Linked DNA regions of Posidoniimonas polymericola. The protein of the gene in region 1 binds, or shares a complex with, the protein of each later gene. Links are inferred from orthologs where the notes say so. Each region holds a gene or a part of one and is shown in the gene's direction. Other genes may lie near its edges. The genes, in order: mnmG and Pla123a_RS12345.

Region 1 (8,347 bases):
CGCTGGCGACCGGCGCCACGGCCGGCGGCATCGCGATCGACCCGGCGGCCGCCGGGACCGTTAGCGAGAACATGCGGGAGGGCATCGGAGCCCGGCTGATGGTCTCGAGCTACTGGCCGCAGTGCAGGGGCTACGAGCTGCAGGTAGGCTACCTGGGCGTGTTCAACTGGCAGGCGAACGCGTTCGACCCGAACGTGCCGTTCCCCGGCCCGCTGCCCGCGGCGCCGGGCTTCGAGTCGCAGAAGTCGCTGAGCTACCGGTCGTCGCTGAACTCGGTCGAGCTGAACGCCCAAACGGTCAACGACGGCGCGATTAAGCTGTTCGGCGGCGGGCGGTTCATCCTGCTGTCCGAGCGGGTGAGTGACTACCTAGACAACACCGCGCAGCCGCCTCAGATCCCGCCGAACGCGGCGGACGGCGTGATCGGCGACCCGGCGCTCGACATCACCGACGTCCTCCGCGGCGTGGCGGTCGACAACCACCTGATCGGCCTGCAGACCGGCATGCGGGCGGACTTCTTCACGCTGGGCGACCGGTTCCACGTGGAGGGCTTCGTGAACGGCGGCGCCTACTTCAACTACATCAAGCGAGACTCCGGCTACACTGAAACCCGCAGCCGCCTGGCCCTCGACGACCCGTCGACCTTGGTGGACGAGTCGCAGTTCTCGAGCAACTCTTCCCGCACCGGCTACAGCTCGGACCGCATGCGGGTCGCGTTCGTCGGCGAGGCGCTGCTCGGCGGCGTCTACCAGGTGAACCGCTGCACAACCGCCCGACTCGGCTACCAGGTGCTGTACCTGACCGGCGTCGAAATGGGCGACGAGGCCTTCATCGGCGCCGACCCAACCAGCAGCGACCTGCTGATGCACGGCTGGTTCGCGGGGGTCGAGTACAAGCGGTAGCTCTCGCTAGAGTCGCGGCATTTCAGTGGAATTGCGGCCAAGCACAGGAGTAGAATACGGCAGCCGGTGGATTGCCAATCTCCCTCAGCAGGCAGCGCGTATGCAGCCCTCATCTCGCACCCCAGAAGGCGACGACAACACCTGCGGCGTGTGCGGGAAAGAACTGCGCATCGAGGCGTCCCGGCCGCCGGGCGACGCCACTTGTCCGCACTGCGGATCGCTTGTTTGGTTTTCAGAAGAAGGCGCCGCGGCGATCGCCTCGGCATCTAGGGCCGCCAGGTGGTGGCACCGTGCCCAGGTCGCCATGGGCGCCGAGAACTGGGACGCCGCCGAGCGTGCGCTGCGGAAGGCGGCTCAAGCCGATCCGAAGAACGACGACTTCGCGAGGGCGCTCGAACACGTGCGGCAGCAACTCCAGTCGCTACGACCGCCCCACCGGCGAAAACGCCGACAGGTGTGAGCGTAGAAAGTCCCGTCTAGCTCAGCCCCTTCACGACCTTGTGCCGCGGGCAGCTCACCAGGTGATCGTTCACCATGCCGGCTGCCTGCATGAACGCGTAGCAGGTGGTCGGGCCGAGGAAGCGGAAGCCGCGGCGTTTGAGCTCCTTGCTCATCGCGGTGGAAATCGGCGTGTGTTCGGGCGCCTCGGCGATGGACTTCAGCCGGTTCTGGATCGGCCGGCCGTCGACGAACGACCACAGGTAGTCACACAGCGAGCCCTCGGCGTCCTGCAGGTCGAGCACCGCCCGGGCGTTGCCCACCGTCGACTCGATCTTGCCGCGGTGGCGGATGATGGCCGGGTCGGCCAGCAGCTTCTCCACCCGCTTGTCGGTGAAGCGGGCGACCTTGGCCGGGTCGAAGCCGGCGAAGCAGCGGCGGTAGCCCTCGCGTTTGGCGAGCACGGTGCTCCAGCTCAGCCCCGCCTGGGCGCCCTCGAGGGTGAGCATCTCGAACGCCAAGTGGTCGTCGCCACGGATCGGCACGCCCCACTCCTGGTCGTGGTAGAGGCGGTCGAGGTCCGAGACTTCGGCCCAGGGGCAGCGTGGCATCGGCGCTATTTGGTCTTGGAAGGAAAAAGCTGCATGACCGGCATCTCCAAAGAGGGAAACGCTAGGGGCTTCAGGCTCTCCCCAGATTTGAGCAGCGTAACATCCTGGTACCTGCCCGCGATAGGACGACGACAAACCTCGACACACTGTTGCTCGGCAAGAACGATCCAGTACTCATCTACGTCGGCCTCGGCGTAGATTGCCGCATTCTCGCGATCGAGCTTCTCCGACGAGATCGCGATCTCGATAACCAACGAAGCCGTCGAGGGGTGCTGGGTGCGGTAGTCATCATCGCTACCGACGACAACCGAAACGTCCGGCTCAGGCTCTGAGTCTTTCAGCGTCAACGGCTGGTCCAACCGTACCGTCCACCCCGATTCGATCGCGCCGTGCAACCACTTGGCGAGGAACTGCAGCAGCCAGCCATGCAAAGGAGATTTGCTCATCTTGTCTAGCACCACTCCGCGGATCAGTTCGGTCTTCTCCTCGATCAGACCCTCCTCTGCCGCTCGGCGGTACTGCTCGACCGTCATGCGGTGGCAGAGCGCCCGGACGTCGGGGATGTCGAGTATGTTGGAGACGATGGACATGGCGGCTGGGGACCAGCGGGGTAAGATAGTGGGTCCGTTCATTCTAGCACCGATTGCCCCGGCGGGCTAAACGCCACCCGATTCTCCGTGAAAACGACATCCCAATACCACTACGACGTGCTAGTCATCGGCGCCGGCCACGCGGGGACCGAGGCCGCGCTGGCCGCCGCGCGGATCGGCGCCCGCACGGCGCTGCTCACCACCAACCTCGACACGGTTGGCCAGATGAGCTGCAACCCGGCGATTGGCGGCGTGGGCAAGGGCCAGATCGTCCGCGAGATCGACGCCCTCGGCGGCGCCATGGGCCGCGCAATCGACGCCGCGGGCATCCAGTTCCGGATGCTCAACCTCCGCAAGGGCCCGGCGATGCACAGCCCCCGCGCCCAAGCCGACAAGAAGGCGTACCAGGCAGAGGTCAAGCGTGTCGTCGAGGAGCAGCCGAACCTCTGCCTGCGGCAAGAGGTCGTCGAGGACCTACTGGTCGCCACGCCGCAGGGACCGCGGCCCGCTGGTGAGACTGCTTCAGACCGCGGCACGCCCGGCACAATCGCCGGCGTGCTGGTCAAGGGCAACGCGCAATACCTGGCGCCGACCGTCATCCTGACGACCGGCACCTTCCTGCAGGCGATCATGCACACCGGCGAGGCCCAGACCGCCGGCGGCCGGGCGGGCGAAGGGACCACCGCCGGCATCAGCGGCGCGCTCCGCCGCCTCGGCTTCCAGCTCGAGCGGTTCAAGACCGGCACCCCGCCGCGCATCAACGGCCGCACGATCGAATACTCCCGGTGCGAGCTGCAGCCCGGCGACGACCCGCCGCGTGGCTTCTCCTTCCTGACCGACCGCCTGCCAGAGCCGCAGCTCCCCTGCCACATCACCTACACCAACGAGCCGGTGCACGAGCTGATCCGGGCCAACCTGCACCGTGCGCCGATGTACAGCGGGCAGATCGACAGCACCGGCCCGCGGTACTGCCCGTCAATCGAAGATAAGATCGTGCGGTTCGCAGAGAAGACGCAGCACCAGCTGTTCCTCGAGCCCGAGGGCCGCCACACGCAAGAGGTCTACGTCAACGGCGTCAGCACCAGCCTGCCACGCGACGTGCAGGACGCGATGTTCCGACTGATCCCGGGCTGCGAGCAGGCCCAGATCATGCGGTACGGCTACGCCGTAGAGTACGACTACGCCCCGCCCGAGCAGCTCAAGCCGACGCTCGAGACCAAGCGGGTCGCCGGGCTGTACTTCGCCGGGCAGATCAACGGCACCACCGGCTACGAGGAGGCCGGCGCCCAGGGCCTGATCGCCGGCGCCAACGCCGCGCTGGCGGTCGCCGACCGCGAGCCGCTGGTCCTGCCGCGCGACCAGGCGTACATCGGCGTGCTGATCGACGACCTCGTGACCCGCGGAGTGGACGAGCCGTACCGGATGTTCACCAGCCGCGCCGAGTACCGGCTGCTGCTCCGCCAGGACAACGCCGACCGCCGGCTTACTCCGCTGGGCCATCAGGTCGGCCTAGTCGACGCCCAGCGCGTCGACCGCCTGCGTGTCAAGATGGATGAGGTTGATCGGATAGCGAAGCTGCTGGCCGACTCACGCAGCGAAGGGGTTTCGCTCGAGCAGCTGCTCAAGCGACCAGAGATCGGCTGGGACGAGATCGTCGAGCGCTCGCCCGTCCTAGCCAACGCCGGCCCCGAAGCGGCCGAACAGGCGTTGTTCGACACCAAGTACGCGGGCTACATCAGCCGGCAGAGGACCGAGGTCGACCGGCAACGCCGGCTGGCAGGCAAGCGCATCCCCGATGGCTACGACTACAGCCGGCTAACGCAGCTGCGCGCCGAGGCGCGCGAGAAGCTCACGTCCATCCGCCCCACGAACATCGACCAGGCGAGCCGCATCCGCGGCATCACGCCCACGGACATCACGCTGCTGATGGCGCACCTAGAGGCGAGTAGGAAACCCTCGCAGACACGGTAGGTTAGTTGCTTTCGGCAGCGTCGCAGCGGGGTGTCCAGCCAGACGATCGCCGCGGCCCCACCGCCGGGCTAAATCGTCAGTGGCGTTTTCCGGCAATCACAAAGCCAATAATGAGAAAGACTTACGTCAACGACATCGATATTGACTGACTCCCCTAGCCCGTTATAATTCGCTCACCTCTGGCAATTCAGGCAACCGGGGAAGGCATGGTTGATCATGCCGTTTGCAAAGCCTCGTAGAATTCCGTAGGTCAAGGGCATTAAGCCCATGAGTTTCCCTTTCGGGGTTTGGTCCCTTTAGGGTATTGGGGCGTGTACCGCTCCAGATCGGGGTGGCGCGTGACCTTACGGTCGTCGCACCGCCCGACCGCCAACAACCTGATTGTCAGCCCGCTCGACCACGACAAGGTCGACTCCGGCGCGCCAAGGTCGTCTCCGGCGGCGGCGAGGCACGGACTGTCACACCATTCACTAGGGAGAGGAGTGGTTAAGCGAATGAAAACCGTCTTTACAACGGGCGAAGCCGCCAAGATCTGCAAGGTGAGTCAGCAGACAATTATCCGTTGCTTCGACTCGGGGCAGCTCAAGGGCTTCCGCGTGCCCGGCAGCCGTTTTCGCCGGATCCCCCGGGATCAGCTATACACCTTCATGCGGGACAACGGGATCCCTACCGACGCCCTCGACAGCGGCAAACGCAAGCTGCTGATCGTTGACGACGACGAGGACCTGGTGGACCTGCTGGTCGACCATTTCCAGCGCGACGGGCGGTTTGACGTCCGCAGCGTGAACAACGGCTTCGGAGCCGGCATGCAGATCAAGGAGTTCCGCCCCGACTTGGTGGTGCTCGACATCATGCTGCCGGACATCAACGGCCTTGAAGTCTGCCAACTCGTACGCGGCGACAAGAGCATGGACGACGTGCGGATCATCTGCATCTCGGGCATGGTCGAGGAGGACAAGATCCAGAAGCTGCGTGACGCCGGCGCCAACGACTTCATGAAGAAGCCGTTCGATGTCGACGCGCTGACCACCCGGGTCTGCCAGCTGCTGGACGTCGAGACCGCCGCTTCGAGCTAACCCAGACTCGCGAGCCGTCAGCCGTGTGGCGTGTGGCTTGCGAGCAAAGCAGTCTCGAGGCGGCGTTGTATCCGATGCACCCCGCTCGAGTCGTGACCAAGCGACCTGTCGTCCCCCTTCCCCGCCCTCGACGTTGCGGCGGAGCCCCGGGGCGTTCGGGACGCACACAGCCGGATGCTGCGCGTGGACGAAGCAGAACAACAGCGTCGTGACGCGCCGGCGGTAGCGCCGTCCCCACACGCGGCATTCGACAACGACGAGTTCCGCCGCGCCGTCGAGCACGCCAAGCTCGACGCGATGAAGGAGCTCGCCTACGGCGCCAGCCACGAGATCAACAACCCGCTGGCCAACATCGCCGCCCGCGCGCAGACCATGCTCCGCACCGAGCGGGACGAGTCGAACCGGCGGATGCTGACCGCGATCCACCGTCAGGCGATGCGGGCCCACGAGATGATCTCGGACTTGATGCTCTTCGCCCGCCCGCCGCGGATGCATAAGGAGCCGCTCGACCTGGTCGGGCTGCTCTCGCGCGTGGTCGAGGAGGTCCGCCCGCTGGCCGAGGAGCGCGGGATTTTGGTGGAGCAGACGGACCCGGACACCGAGGTCGATGCGGTCGCCGACCCGGTGCAGCTGGAGGTCGCGGTCGCGGCCCTGCTGACCAACAGCATCGAGGCGTTGGACGCCGGCGGCGAGGTGGCCGCCGCGGCGCGGCGGATCGATGACCTGTGGGTGATAGTGGAGGTCTCGGACAACGGGCCCGGCGTCCCGCCGGCGGTGCGGGAGCACATGTTCGACCCGTTCTACAGCGGCCGTGAAGCGGGACGCGGGCTCGGCTTCGGGCTCTCGAAGTGCTGGCGGATCATCACCGAGCACGGCGGCCGGATCGACGTCGACAGCGGCCCTGGCCGCGGCGCCCGGTTCACCCTGTGGCTCCCATCGAACTCCACCGACCAATAGCACGCCGGCTCTGTTACTGCCATGGCCCAACCGGCGGAACCACTCGGCCCCGACCGCGTCACGGTCGCTATTGTCGCCGAGAGCGCGGCGATCGCGGACCGCGTGGCCGACCGCCTTACCACCCGGCGACGGGTCGACAGCGGATCGCTGTCGGTGGTGGTTGGCGACCTCCGCGGGGTCGTTGTCGCGGTGGCGACGCCAAAGAGTCCGGCTTCCGACTGGGGCCAGGTGGTGCGGTCGCTGCGAGCGGCTCACCGGCCGGCGGTCCTGATCGCTGCCGGCCTCGTGACGCCCAACGAAGAAGGCCAGCCTGCGGCCGGCCCGGTGCGCTTCGCCGCCGCTGTCGATCGCGACCGCATCTGCTACCGCCTTCCCACCGACACCGCCGACCAGGTGTGGGTGGTCGCTCACCCGCAGACTCAAACCAACCAGGCCGACGCGCGAGCCGATTGGCCCGCCGCAATCGCCGCCGTGTGCGCCGAGTTCGACCTGCCGCTCGCGATGTTCGCGGCGGTCGACACGGCCGGGTCCGCCGGCGCAGAGTGGCGGAGCCTCACCCGGCAGCCGTCTGCGGCGGGCAAGCTCGGCGCTGCGCTGGCGGGCGTTTGGAGGCGGCCGGCGTTCGCCAAGGAAGCCGCGACACGGTTCGCCCAACGCTGGAAGCAGCTCGACCAGCTGGTCGATCGGATCGAACAGTTCGCCGGCGCTGCGCAGGGCCGCGTGCCCGGCGCACCGCGTCGCGACTAGCGTGGACGCGGCCTCGATTCGCGGCATTGCGCACAACGCTTCGCCCTCATGCGCACGCGTCGCGCATTTCTCCAAATCTTTGCGCAGCGCCCCACACACTCCGTTATCTTGAGGTCCCCTGCCCGCATCGACTTCCCCCAACTGGCCCTTTCCTGCAGGGTCTTTCCTCCAGGCCCTCTCCACAGGCACGTCATGCCCCGCACCGCAATCCTGCTCTGGCTGCTCCTGATCGCCGTCTGCCCCATTTTGTCCGCGCACCCAGGCCCCGACCACCAGCACGACGAACCGTCGTCCGAGGCGCAGCCGCGGCTCCCCAAGGCAATGGCCCTGCCGGAGCTGTCCGGTCCGACGCCGTGGTCCGACAAACCGGTGCTCGATGACCCCGAGCGGTTCCAGATCGCGATCATGACCGACCGCACCGGCGGGCACCGGCCCGGCATCTGGATGGACGCGGTCAACAAGCTCAACATGCTGCGGCCCCAGTTCGTAATGTCGGTCGGCGACCTGATCGAGGGCTACTCGCAGAACCGCGAGCAGGTCGAGGGCGAGTGGGACGAGTTCCTCGGCTTCATCGACCAGATGCAGATGAAGTTCTTCTTCGTCGCCGGCAACCACGACCTCACTAACCCGATGATGCACGAGCTGTGGCGCAAGCACTTCGGCGCCGAGTGGTACTCGTTCGACTACCAGCGGGTCCACTTTGTCTGCCTCTCGAGCGAGGACCCGGTCGACAAGATCGGCGACGAGCAAATCGCCTGGCTGAGCAAGGATCTTGAGGAGCACCGCGACGCTAAGTGGACGCTGGTGTTCCTGCACAAGCCGCTGTGGATCTACGCCGAGCGGGACCTGCGGGCCGGCAACCCGGACAGCACCAACTGGAAGCAGGCGGAGCAGCTGCTGGTCGACCGGCCGCACACCATCTTCGCCGGCCACGTTCACCACTACGTCGAGTACCAGCGCAACGAGCAGAAGTACTACTCGCTCGCCACGACCGGCGGTGGGTCGATGCTGCGGGGCAACGAGTACGGCGAGTTCGATCACGTCATGTGGCTCAC
Region 2 (8,306 bases), on another replicon or contig:
AATCGGCCGCAACGCCAGCGGCGGCGGCGCCTGGGGAGCGGTCGGCCTGCGGGACGTCATCACCCGGTTCGAGGGGAGCCGGAACCTGCAGATGAGCCCCTCCGGCATTGTCGACGGCGACTACGAACGCTACGGCGACGGCTCGTCGCTGGCCTACATCGGCGTCGACGCCCAGTACTTCTCGATGATGCTGATCCCCCAGAAGCAGAGCCTCGAAGAGATCTGGTTCGACTACGCCAACACCAAGCTCGCCACGCCCGAGCTCGGCAAGCGGGCCCGCGTCACGCTCAACAACCCAACGTTCACCCTTACCCGCACGCCGGTGGTCTTGGCCGCCGCCGGCGACGACCCGGGCGAAGGAACCAGCCGGACCGACACGTTCACGGTCTTCGCCGGCCCCAAACGCCCCGACCTGCTGGCCCAGTACCAGCCCGCCGACGCCGACACCTACACGCTGCAGGGCACGCTCTACTACGGCTGGTTCGACCCGGTCGCCCGGCTGATGCTCGCCATCCTCCACACCTTCTACGCCGTGGTCCGCAACTACGGCGTGTCGATCGTGCTGCTCACGGTCCTGGTCCGGCTCTGCATGTTCCCCATCAGCCGCAAGCAGGCGACCAACATGGTGAAGATGCAAGAGCTCAAGCCCGAGATCGACCGCATCGCCGAAAAGTACAAGGACGACATGCCGAAGCGGACGCAGGCCCAACAGGAGCTGTTCCGCAAGCACAACTTCCACCCCATGGGCGGCTGCCTGCCCATGTTCTTCCAGCTGCCGATCTTCCTCGGCCTGTACCGCGCATTGGCCGTCGACGTGGAGCTCCGCGAGGCGTCGCTCCTTGGCGACTGGACCCGCTTCTGCTCCAACCTGGCCGCGCCCGACATGTTCTTCGACTGGTCCGCCTGGATGCCCCAGTGGGTCAACAACGGCTTCCTGCCGAGCTTTATGGGCATCTTCGCGGTCGGCCCGTACTTCAACCTGCTGCCCGTGGTGACCGTCTGCCTGTTCCTCTTGCAGCAGAAGCTGTTTATGCCCGAGGCGACCACCGAGCAGGCCATCCTGCAGCAGAAGATGATGAAGTACATGATGGGCTTCATGGGCCTGATGTTCTTCAAAGTCCCCAGCGGGCTGTGCATCTACTTCATCACCTCGAGCCTGTGGGGCATCGCCGAGCGGAAGCTGGTTCCGCCCCCCAAGCCGGCTGAAAACCCCGCGGCCTTCTCCAAGCCCGACCCGCCGAAGCGTCTGTCTAACGCCGGCGGCGGCGGGACGAAGAAGAAGTCGAACAACAAGAAGAAGAAACGCTAGGCTACTCCTCGGTGCCCGCGACGCGTGAGCCGGCCGACTTTTGCCCCTGCTGACTTTTGTCCCCAAATCCGACACCGATTCCTAAGGACAAAAGTCGGGCCCCATCGCCGGCCCCAAGGGCCGTTTCACACTGCTATAGAAGCCTCGGCGATTTCCACCTCCGTTAGCGAGGTCCGACTTTTGTCCGATCGTGCGCGCTAGCGCAGACAAAAGTCCGTCCCGCTGGCGACCCCGCCCCAGCAACCGGCGGCGGAAGCCGTCGGGATTGCGGATCGCCAGCGGGACCGCATCGGTCTATTGGGAGCCCTAGCAGCCCCTCTATTGGACCACGCTCAGCGGCTAACTTCGACAAAGAATTGCCGGACGTGGAACATTTTGACCACGTAGGTCTTCAGCAAACTTGACTATCGGTCAAGCCGGTAATCCGACGAGCCGCCGTGGGCTGGGGAGGTGCCGCGAGGCCCTGAGCGAAGCCGTCGTGGAGCGCACGCCTTCTCAACGCAGAGTCGCCGTAGAGAATCGATCAACGAGACGCTGACAGAGGGCGTCGACCAACGATTCTCCGTAGGTCCGACGCCCAAGTTCATTGCGGCCGTGCGTACGCCGGATTACCATCAAGGTCGCCCCCGTAGCGTTCTCTTCCGACGCGATTCAAGCAATGAGTGATGCGATGCCTGCGCGAATTTGCTTACTTCTTGCCCTCGTTCTCTGGCATGGACTCGCCTCGTCCGGATACGGTCAAGAGAAAGCCGTCTTAATCGAGATCACCAACTTCCGTGCGATCAACAAGGTTGGCGCCAGGAGCCACGAGGAAGTTTCCAGGATGCTGCTGGAGGAGCTTGGGGAAAAAGAGTTGGCGGGAGATGTCTTCCGTATCGACTTTGACCGCAAGTCGTCTCCGCCTACGGCAATTGACATGGTAAGGACCCTGCTGGAGGTGGCCTCCCCGACCCCGATTCGGCGCTACGCACATTCGAACCAGCGGATGCGGATCGAGCCGATAGAAGACTTTGACGCCTTCTGCGACGCCATAGATTTCGGCAAGATCCTAGCCAAGGACGACGACCAACGGTTCATCCGACTGCGGGTGGACCCCGCGGCGCTCACGCCGGCCGAGGTGCACCGCCGCGCGCGTGAAGCAGGGAAGTCGAATGTCGTCGAGTTCGATGAGAAGCCGGCTGGGCCTCGGGTAGATCCTCCGATTGGCAATCCCCCGACCAATATCGCCGCCTCCCCCATCAACCCCGATGGCTTCTCCCTCGAAGACCCCGTGGAGTGCCAGTTCAACGGCGTCTGGGTCAGGGGGGTGATGGTTGCGGAGGAAGCGTTCGACACCCCGATTGTGCGATTCGATCAGCCGATGGATTTCTTGCCAGCCCTAACGAGCAAACGGTTCGCCCGAGTGCTCCGGGAGACGCCGGCCGTTATCCTGCCGGTAGATCCTGCCCGGCTGCGTCCCTCTTCGGGGTCGAACGCCCCGGTCGCTACCCGCACCTGGACCGACAAGACCGGCCGCTTCAGCATCCAAGGTTCGCTCGTCACCGCCGACGAGCGGGAAGCAGTGATTCGTCGGGCCGATGGGCGGATCATCAACGTCCCGATCGAGAAGCTATCAGAGCAGGATCAGAGTTTTCTGAAATCGGGCGGCAAGCAGGATCCCGACAATCCATTCCAGGCGTCAGAACCGAGTGTCGCTGCGGGGCCGCTGCGTCCCAACGTCAGAGACGCGGTGAAGGCGCTCCGCAACGAGCAATGGGATTTCGAACCCACGCCATGGAACGGCGGTTCAAGACTGGGGGAGGCGCACCGCACTCGACTCCCCGCTACCCCGCAGGCGAGCCACGCCCTCCACACGCAGGGGAGTTTCTTCCATTCGGACTCCACGGGGCTGGTCGCGATTCAGAGACTCACCGGCGTGCGTGGCGGCAAGAACCGCTGGGTCTTGGACATCATCGCGCCGGAAAAGGCCGAGGTCGTCGCCACCGTGCCGGCGCCGGTAAACTCAACGTTTGCGGACGTACTGCTCGCCGACTCTCTAGCCCTCATACAGCAGGACCGCTTTGGCGCGTTCGACCCGGCGGAGCTCTTTGTCCAACGCATCGTAGGCGACACCTTGCATCACGCTGCGAGCTGGCGACCCTACGGCAAAGGCGTGCACGGCCCCATCGAGTCGGACGTCGAGGGGTCTTGGTTTATTGACCCCAAGCGTGTCATGACGATGGGACGCGAGAACCACCCGCTGGTGGTCTGGGATTGGGAGAGCGCGTCAGCAGAACGCATCTTTACGGTCGGACCGTCGTTTGGCGCGCGCAGCCGTCCGGCACTCGACGCCAGGCGACAGCTCTTCGCGTACAACACGACGTTCGGGATCTCCGTCATCGACCTCAAGAACAACCGCTACGCAGGCGACCTAGTGATCCCCCCCGACTGCTACAGCGGCATCGACGCGATCGCAATCAAAGACGATCAGCGACGCCTGGCCGCCACGGCCATGGGCAGCGTCCTGGTGTGGGACCTGTCGACCGGCGAGCAGGTGCGTCGGTTAACGCGGCCGGAAGTCCACATGACCAAGTCAATCGAGTGGGTTGGGGAGTTCTTGCTTGTCGACGGCAGGTACCTCTACGACGTCGAACGAGCTGTGCTGCTGTGGGAGTTCCAACCAGGCTTGGCCGATCGCGACGGGGCTGTTTCGGTCGCCGGCAGCAGACTCTGGTACTTCCCAGGAAGCGGCGCCCGCAACCGGGACCCGTTCATCGATTCGATTGAGCTGCCGCGTCCCGCGATTGTCGCCGCCGCCGAACGCCTCGGTTCAGCCGACGATCTCATGGTCTACCGGAAGGGCGATCCGATCGAACTCGCGGTTGATATCCCGCCAGAGGTCGAAGGCGGCGACGACGTCCGTAGCGCGATGGAGCAGTCGATCCGCGCCGCCGGCCTCGAGCTCCGGGAGCGAGCCGATACCGTCATCATTGTCGCTTGCGAGCCCCAGCCGCAGCGAACGCTGCATGTCATCGTTGAGAGGAGCCGGAGGGATCAGGCCTCCATCTATATCCTCGACGACGCCCAGTACGACATGCGGCAGCGGATGAGCAGCTCCGACGAACAGATCCTCGACTTCGATGTCGTCTTGTACAATATGAAGATCAGCATCGTGCACAACGGCGAGACGCTCTACACCAACACAATGGGCACGGCGCTTACGGGGCGATCGGTCCTACGGGACGGCGAAACCGTAGAAGAGTCGGTCCGGCGCCGTGCGAAACCTTATCTCAAATGGATCAACTCTTTCTCGGTCCCGTCCTCGATCGCCCGGCCGGGCACGGCGACAAAGAACGGTGCGTACGGCTACACGAGAAGTTCTGTCAACGGCCAACTGGACGACTACTCGGTCTTCGAGTAGCCTCGGCGGCGAGCACGACGGGACGCTCGACGCGGGCGACTGGCGAATGGGACACTACGCCGCCCATACAGCGACGCCAACCGAGGAACGGCCGGGTTCCGACCTCACAGTCTCGCCGTCAGCGGCTCATTCACCGCTAGCGCATCGATTGGGCATGGAAAGCCACCACCGGCGCCGCCACGCCCTTGCAGGGGCGTGCCACCCGCAGGGCCCTTCGCTCTCTTCGTTGCCTTCTGTTCCCTCGCCGGTCGGTATAGAACAGAAGGCAGCGAAGAGAACAGAGACCGCCTGCCATGCTTCCCGATGAAACCGACACCATCGCCGCGATCGCCAGCGCCCGGGGGGCGGCTGCGCGGGGGGTGATCCGGGTGGCGGGGCCGGATGCGGTCCGTGTTGTGGCGGGGCGGCTGGATGAGGACTCGGCGGGCAGGCTGACAGCCGCGCGGCGGCCGGTGCTGATCGAGGGCGGGCGGCTGCGGCTGGAGCTGGCCGGCGTCGACCGCACGGCAGCCGCGGACCTCTACGTCTGGCCCGACCAACGCAGCTACGTGCGGCAGCCGTCGGTTGAGCTGCACCTGCCGGGGTCGCCGCCGCTCTTGGAAGCGGCGCTGCGGTCGCTGACCGAGGGCGGGGCGCGACTCGCGCAGCCGGGCGAGTTCACGCTGCGGGCGGTGCTCAGCGGGCGGATCGACCTCACCCAGGCCGAGGCCGTGCTCGGCGTGATCGATGCCCGGGGCGACGCCGACCTGGCGACCGCGCTGCGGCAGCTGGCGGGCGGGCTGGCCGGGCCGCTGGGGGCCGTGCGGGAGGACCTGTTGTCGCTGCTAGCCGACATCGAGGCGGGCCTCGACTTTGTCGACGAGGAGGACGTCGTGTTCATCGAGCCGGAGGAGACGCTCCGCCGCTTGGGCGAGGCCCAGCAGCACGTCGCCGCCGCGGCCCGCCAGGCCAGTGACCGCGACGCCGCCGGCGAGCTGCCGACGGTCGTCATCGCCGGCCCGCCGAACGCCGGCAAGAGCACGCTGCTCAACGCGCTCGACCAGTTGGCGGGCGTCGACCAGTCGGCCGTGCCGGCGCTCGTGTCCGAGCAAGCCGGCTCGACCCGCGACCGCGTGAGCCGCGTGTTGTCCGTTGGCGGGGTCCGCTTCGAGCTGACCGACACCGCCGGCGAGACCGCAGCGGTAGACGAAACCTCCCTCGACTCCGCCGCCCAATGCGAGCGTGCCCGATCGGTCGAGCACGCGTTGGTGGTGCTCCGCTGCCGGCCGGCTGATGCGGCATCGCCCTCCCCTGCCCGGGCCGCTGTCGCCGGTCAAGAAACCATCGAGCTGCAAACCAAGTCTGACCTGACCGACGCCGCCCCCCCAGCGGGCGTGCTGGCCGTCAGCGCGAGCCGCGGCGACGGGCTGGACGCGTTGCTGAACCAAATTACCGCGGCCGTTACCGAGCTAGCCGGCGGCGAGATGGTGGCCTCGACCGCCAACCGCTGCCGCGAGGCGCTGCGTGAGACCGAGCACGCACTAGGCCGGGCGGCAGAGCTCGTTTCGGCCGGGGCCGACGACCTCGTGGCCCTCGAGCTGCGGACCGCCCTGGCGGGCCTGGGCCGTGTGCTAGGCGACGCCGACAACGACGAAGTGCTCGACCGCATCTTCAGCCGGTTCTGCATCGGGAAGTAGTCCGGGTGTGCCGGTTGTAGGGCCCCCGAAGCGGCCGGGCGGCAAGTAAAACCGATCCTAGCGGAGGTAGCGGCGGCCGACGGGCCGATACTCCCGCAGATGGCGACCACGCGGCCCCCGCGTGCGTCGTCCTGGCCACGACCCCGAGGACGATCCGGTGCCCCTCACCCCCCGGACCCTGCTGGCGACCCTGGTCGCATTGCCCGCCGTGTTTGTCTCGCCCCCGGCGGCGCACGCCGAGGAGCACGCCAAGATGGCGGCGTTGGCCTCGATCCGCGCGGAGGACGCGCTGGCGCACCTCGAGGTCCTGGCTTCCGACGCCCTGGAGGGCCGCCGCGGCGGCTCCCGCGGTGGCCGGGCGGCCGCCGCCTACCTGGTCAAGCAGCTGCAGGAGATGGGCTGGCAGGGGGGCGGGACCGAGGACGATTACTACCAGCCGTTCAGCGGCGGCCGCCGCAACGTGCTGGCGGTCTGGCCCGGCTCGGACGACCAACTCAAGCACGAGCACATCGTCATCGGCGCCCACTACGACCATGTTGGCTACGGCGACCGCCGCACCAGCTTTGGGCCGATCGGCTACATCCACAACGGCGCCGACGACAACGCCAGCGGCGTGTCGGCCGTGCTGGAGTTTGCCCAGGCGGTGGCGCTGCACGAGATCGAGCCGAAGCGGTCGCTGATCATCGCGTTCTGGGACGCCGAGGAGCTTGGCCTATTGGGGAGCCAGCACTGGTGCAACCGCCCCACCGTGCCGCTGGAGTCGGTGCCGCTGTCGATCAATATCGACATGGTCGGGCGGATGCGGGAGGGCCGGCTCGAGGTGAGCTGCACCCGCAGCGGCGCGGGCCTGCGGCGGCTGGCGAGCGTCGCGGCGGACGATGGCGTGTGGCTCGACTTCACCTGGGAGCTGGAGAACAACAGTGACCACTGGAACTTCCTGCAGCGGCGGGTCCCCACGCTGATGCTGCACACCGGCCTGCACGACGACTACCACCGCCCGAGCGACGACGTTAGCCTGATCAACACCGACGGCGTGCGGCTGACATCGCGGTACCTGTTCGACCTGGCGCTGACCGCCGCCGACGCCGACGAGCTGCCGAAGTTCCGCTGGCAGGGGATGAACGAGGGCAAGTCGCTGCAGGCCCGGCGGCAGCGGCCGCTGCCGCCGCTGCCCGAGGGCGCGCCGGCGCCGCGGGTGGGGATCTCTTGGCGGGAGGACGACGGCGAGCCCGGCGCGGTTTTCCTGACGCGGGTAGCCGAGGGCACCCCGGCGTCCGAGGCCGGCTTGCAAGTGCACGACCGGATCCTCCATATCGACGGGCAGCCGTTCGCCAATTCGCGGCATTTCCAGGAGCTGCTCAACGAGCGGCTTGCCGAAGACGCCGAGGAGATCGCCCTGCAGATCGAGCGGCGGGGCCGCGTCGAGCACACGGTGATCAGTGGGATCTCGCCGGCCGGCTGAACCGCCCCGGCGGGCCCAGCCGCCGCGAATGACGCAAACCAGGGCCGCCCCGCGGCTTAGCGGTGAGCCGGGGCGGCATTTTCCCCCTGGATTGCTTGGTTTTGCCAGAGTGGCTGATTATGCTGGACAGAGGCGAGGGGGGCGTCCCCCTCGGTCCGCTCGCCGGAACTGCTGTCCTCCCACGTCGCGTCCGCGGCGTTTGCGTCACTCTGGAGTCCTGAAATGGTTTCCCGCCTGTTTGTTGCTGCGTTCTGCGTCGCTGGCCTGCTGACCCACAGCAGCTGCTGGGCAGCCGAGTCGGTCGCGACCGAAACCTCAGTCGCAGCCCCCTCCGCAATCGACCTGTTCGACGCGATGGACAGCGGCGACGTCGATGTGAAGTTCATCGCCAAGAGCGACCGCGAAGCCAAGGTGATCATCACCAACAAGACCAAGCAGCCGCTGGCGTTGAAGATGCCT

What was found.
Region 2: the proteins of mnmG (region 1) and Pla123a_RS12345 are in contact, whole or in part, in a solved structure (PDB 9HIP), measured with the Escherichia coli proteins. The link is inferred for Posidoniimonas polymericola from one-to-one orthologs.

What each region holds. Positions count from the first base shown.
Region 1 is NZ_SJPO01000003.1:461,443-469,789, reverse strand. Bases 2,097-5,070 are described here. They hold mnmG (tRNA uridine-5-carboxymethylaminomethyl(34) synthesis enzyme MnmG), read left to right. Parts: upstream 2,097-2,628; coding sequence 2,629-4,512; downstream 4,513-5,070. Other genes in these bases: Pla123a_RS08620 (response regulator), read left to right, coding at 5,007-5,070; Pla123a_RS08630 (Uma2 family endonuclease), read right to left, coding at 2,097-2,541. In the rest of the region: Pla123a_RS08645 (hypothetical protein), read left to right, coding at 1-902; Pla123a_RS08640 (hypothetical protein), read left to right, coding at 1,003-1,362; Pla123a_RS08635 (DNA-3-methyladenine glycosylase I), read right to left, coding at 1,379-1,951; more of Pla123a_RS08630, read right to left, coding at 1,957-2,096; more of Pla123a_RS08620, read left to right, coding at 5,071-5,588; Pla123a_RS08615 (sensor histidine kinase), read left to right, coding at 5,772-6,545; Pla123a_RS08610 (hypothetical protein), read left to right, coding at 6,567-7,292; Pla123a_RS08605 (metallophosphoesterase), read left to right, coding at 7,485-8,347. UniProt on the Escherichia coli protein: NAD-binding protein involved in the addition of a carboxymethylaminomethyl (cmnm) group at the wobble position (U34) of certain tRNAs, forming tRNA-cmnm(5)s(2)U34.
Region 2 is NZ_SJPO01000005.1:336,961-345,266, forward strand. The notes cover bases 4,261-7,193. They hold Pla123a_RS12345 (tRNA modification GTPase), read left to right. Parts: upstream 4,261-5,002; coding sequence 5,003-6,385; downstream 6,386-7,193. Other genes in these bases: Pla123a_RS12340 (SHD1 domain-containing protein), read left to right, coding at 4,261-4,709; Pla123a_RS12350 (M28 family peptidase), read left to right, coding at 6,543-7,193. In the rest of the region: membrane protein insertase YidC, read left to right, coding at 1-1,309; more of Pla123a_RS12340, read left to right, coding at 1,980-4,260; more of Pla123a_RS12350, read left to right, coding at 7,194-7,847; Pla123a_RS24640 (hypothetical protein), read left to right, coding at 8,070-8,306. UniProt on the Escherichia coli protein: Exhibits a very high intrinsic GTPase hydrolysis rate. Involved in the addition of a carboxymethylaminomethyl (cmnm) group at the wobble position (U34) of certain tRNAs, forming tRNA-cmnm(5)s(2)U34.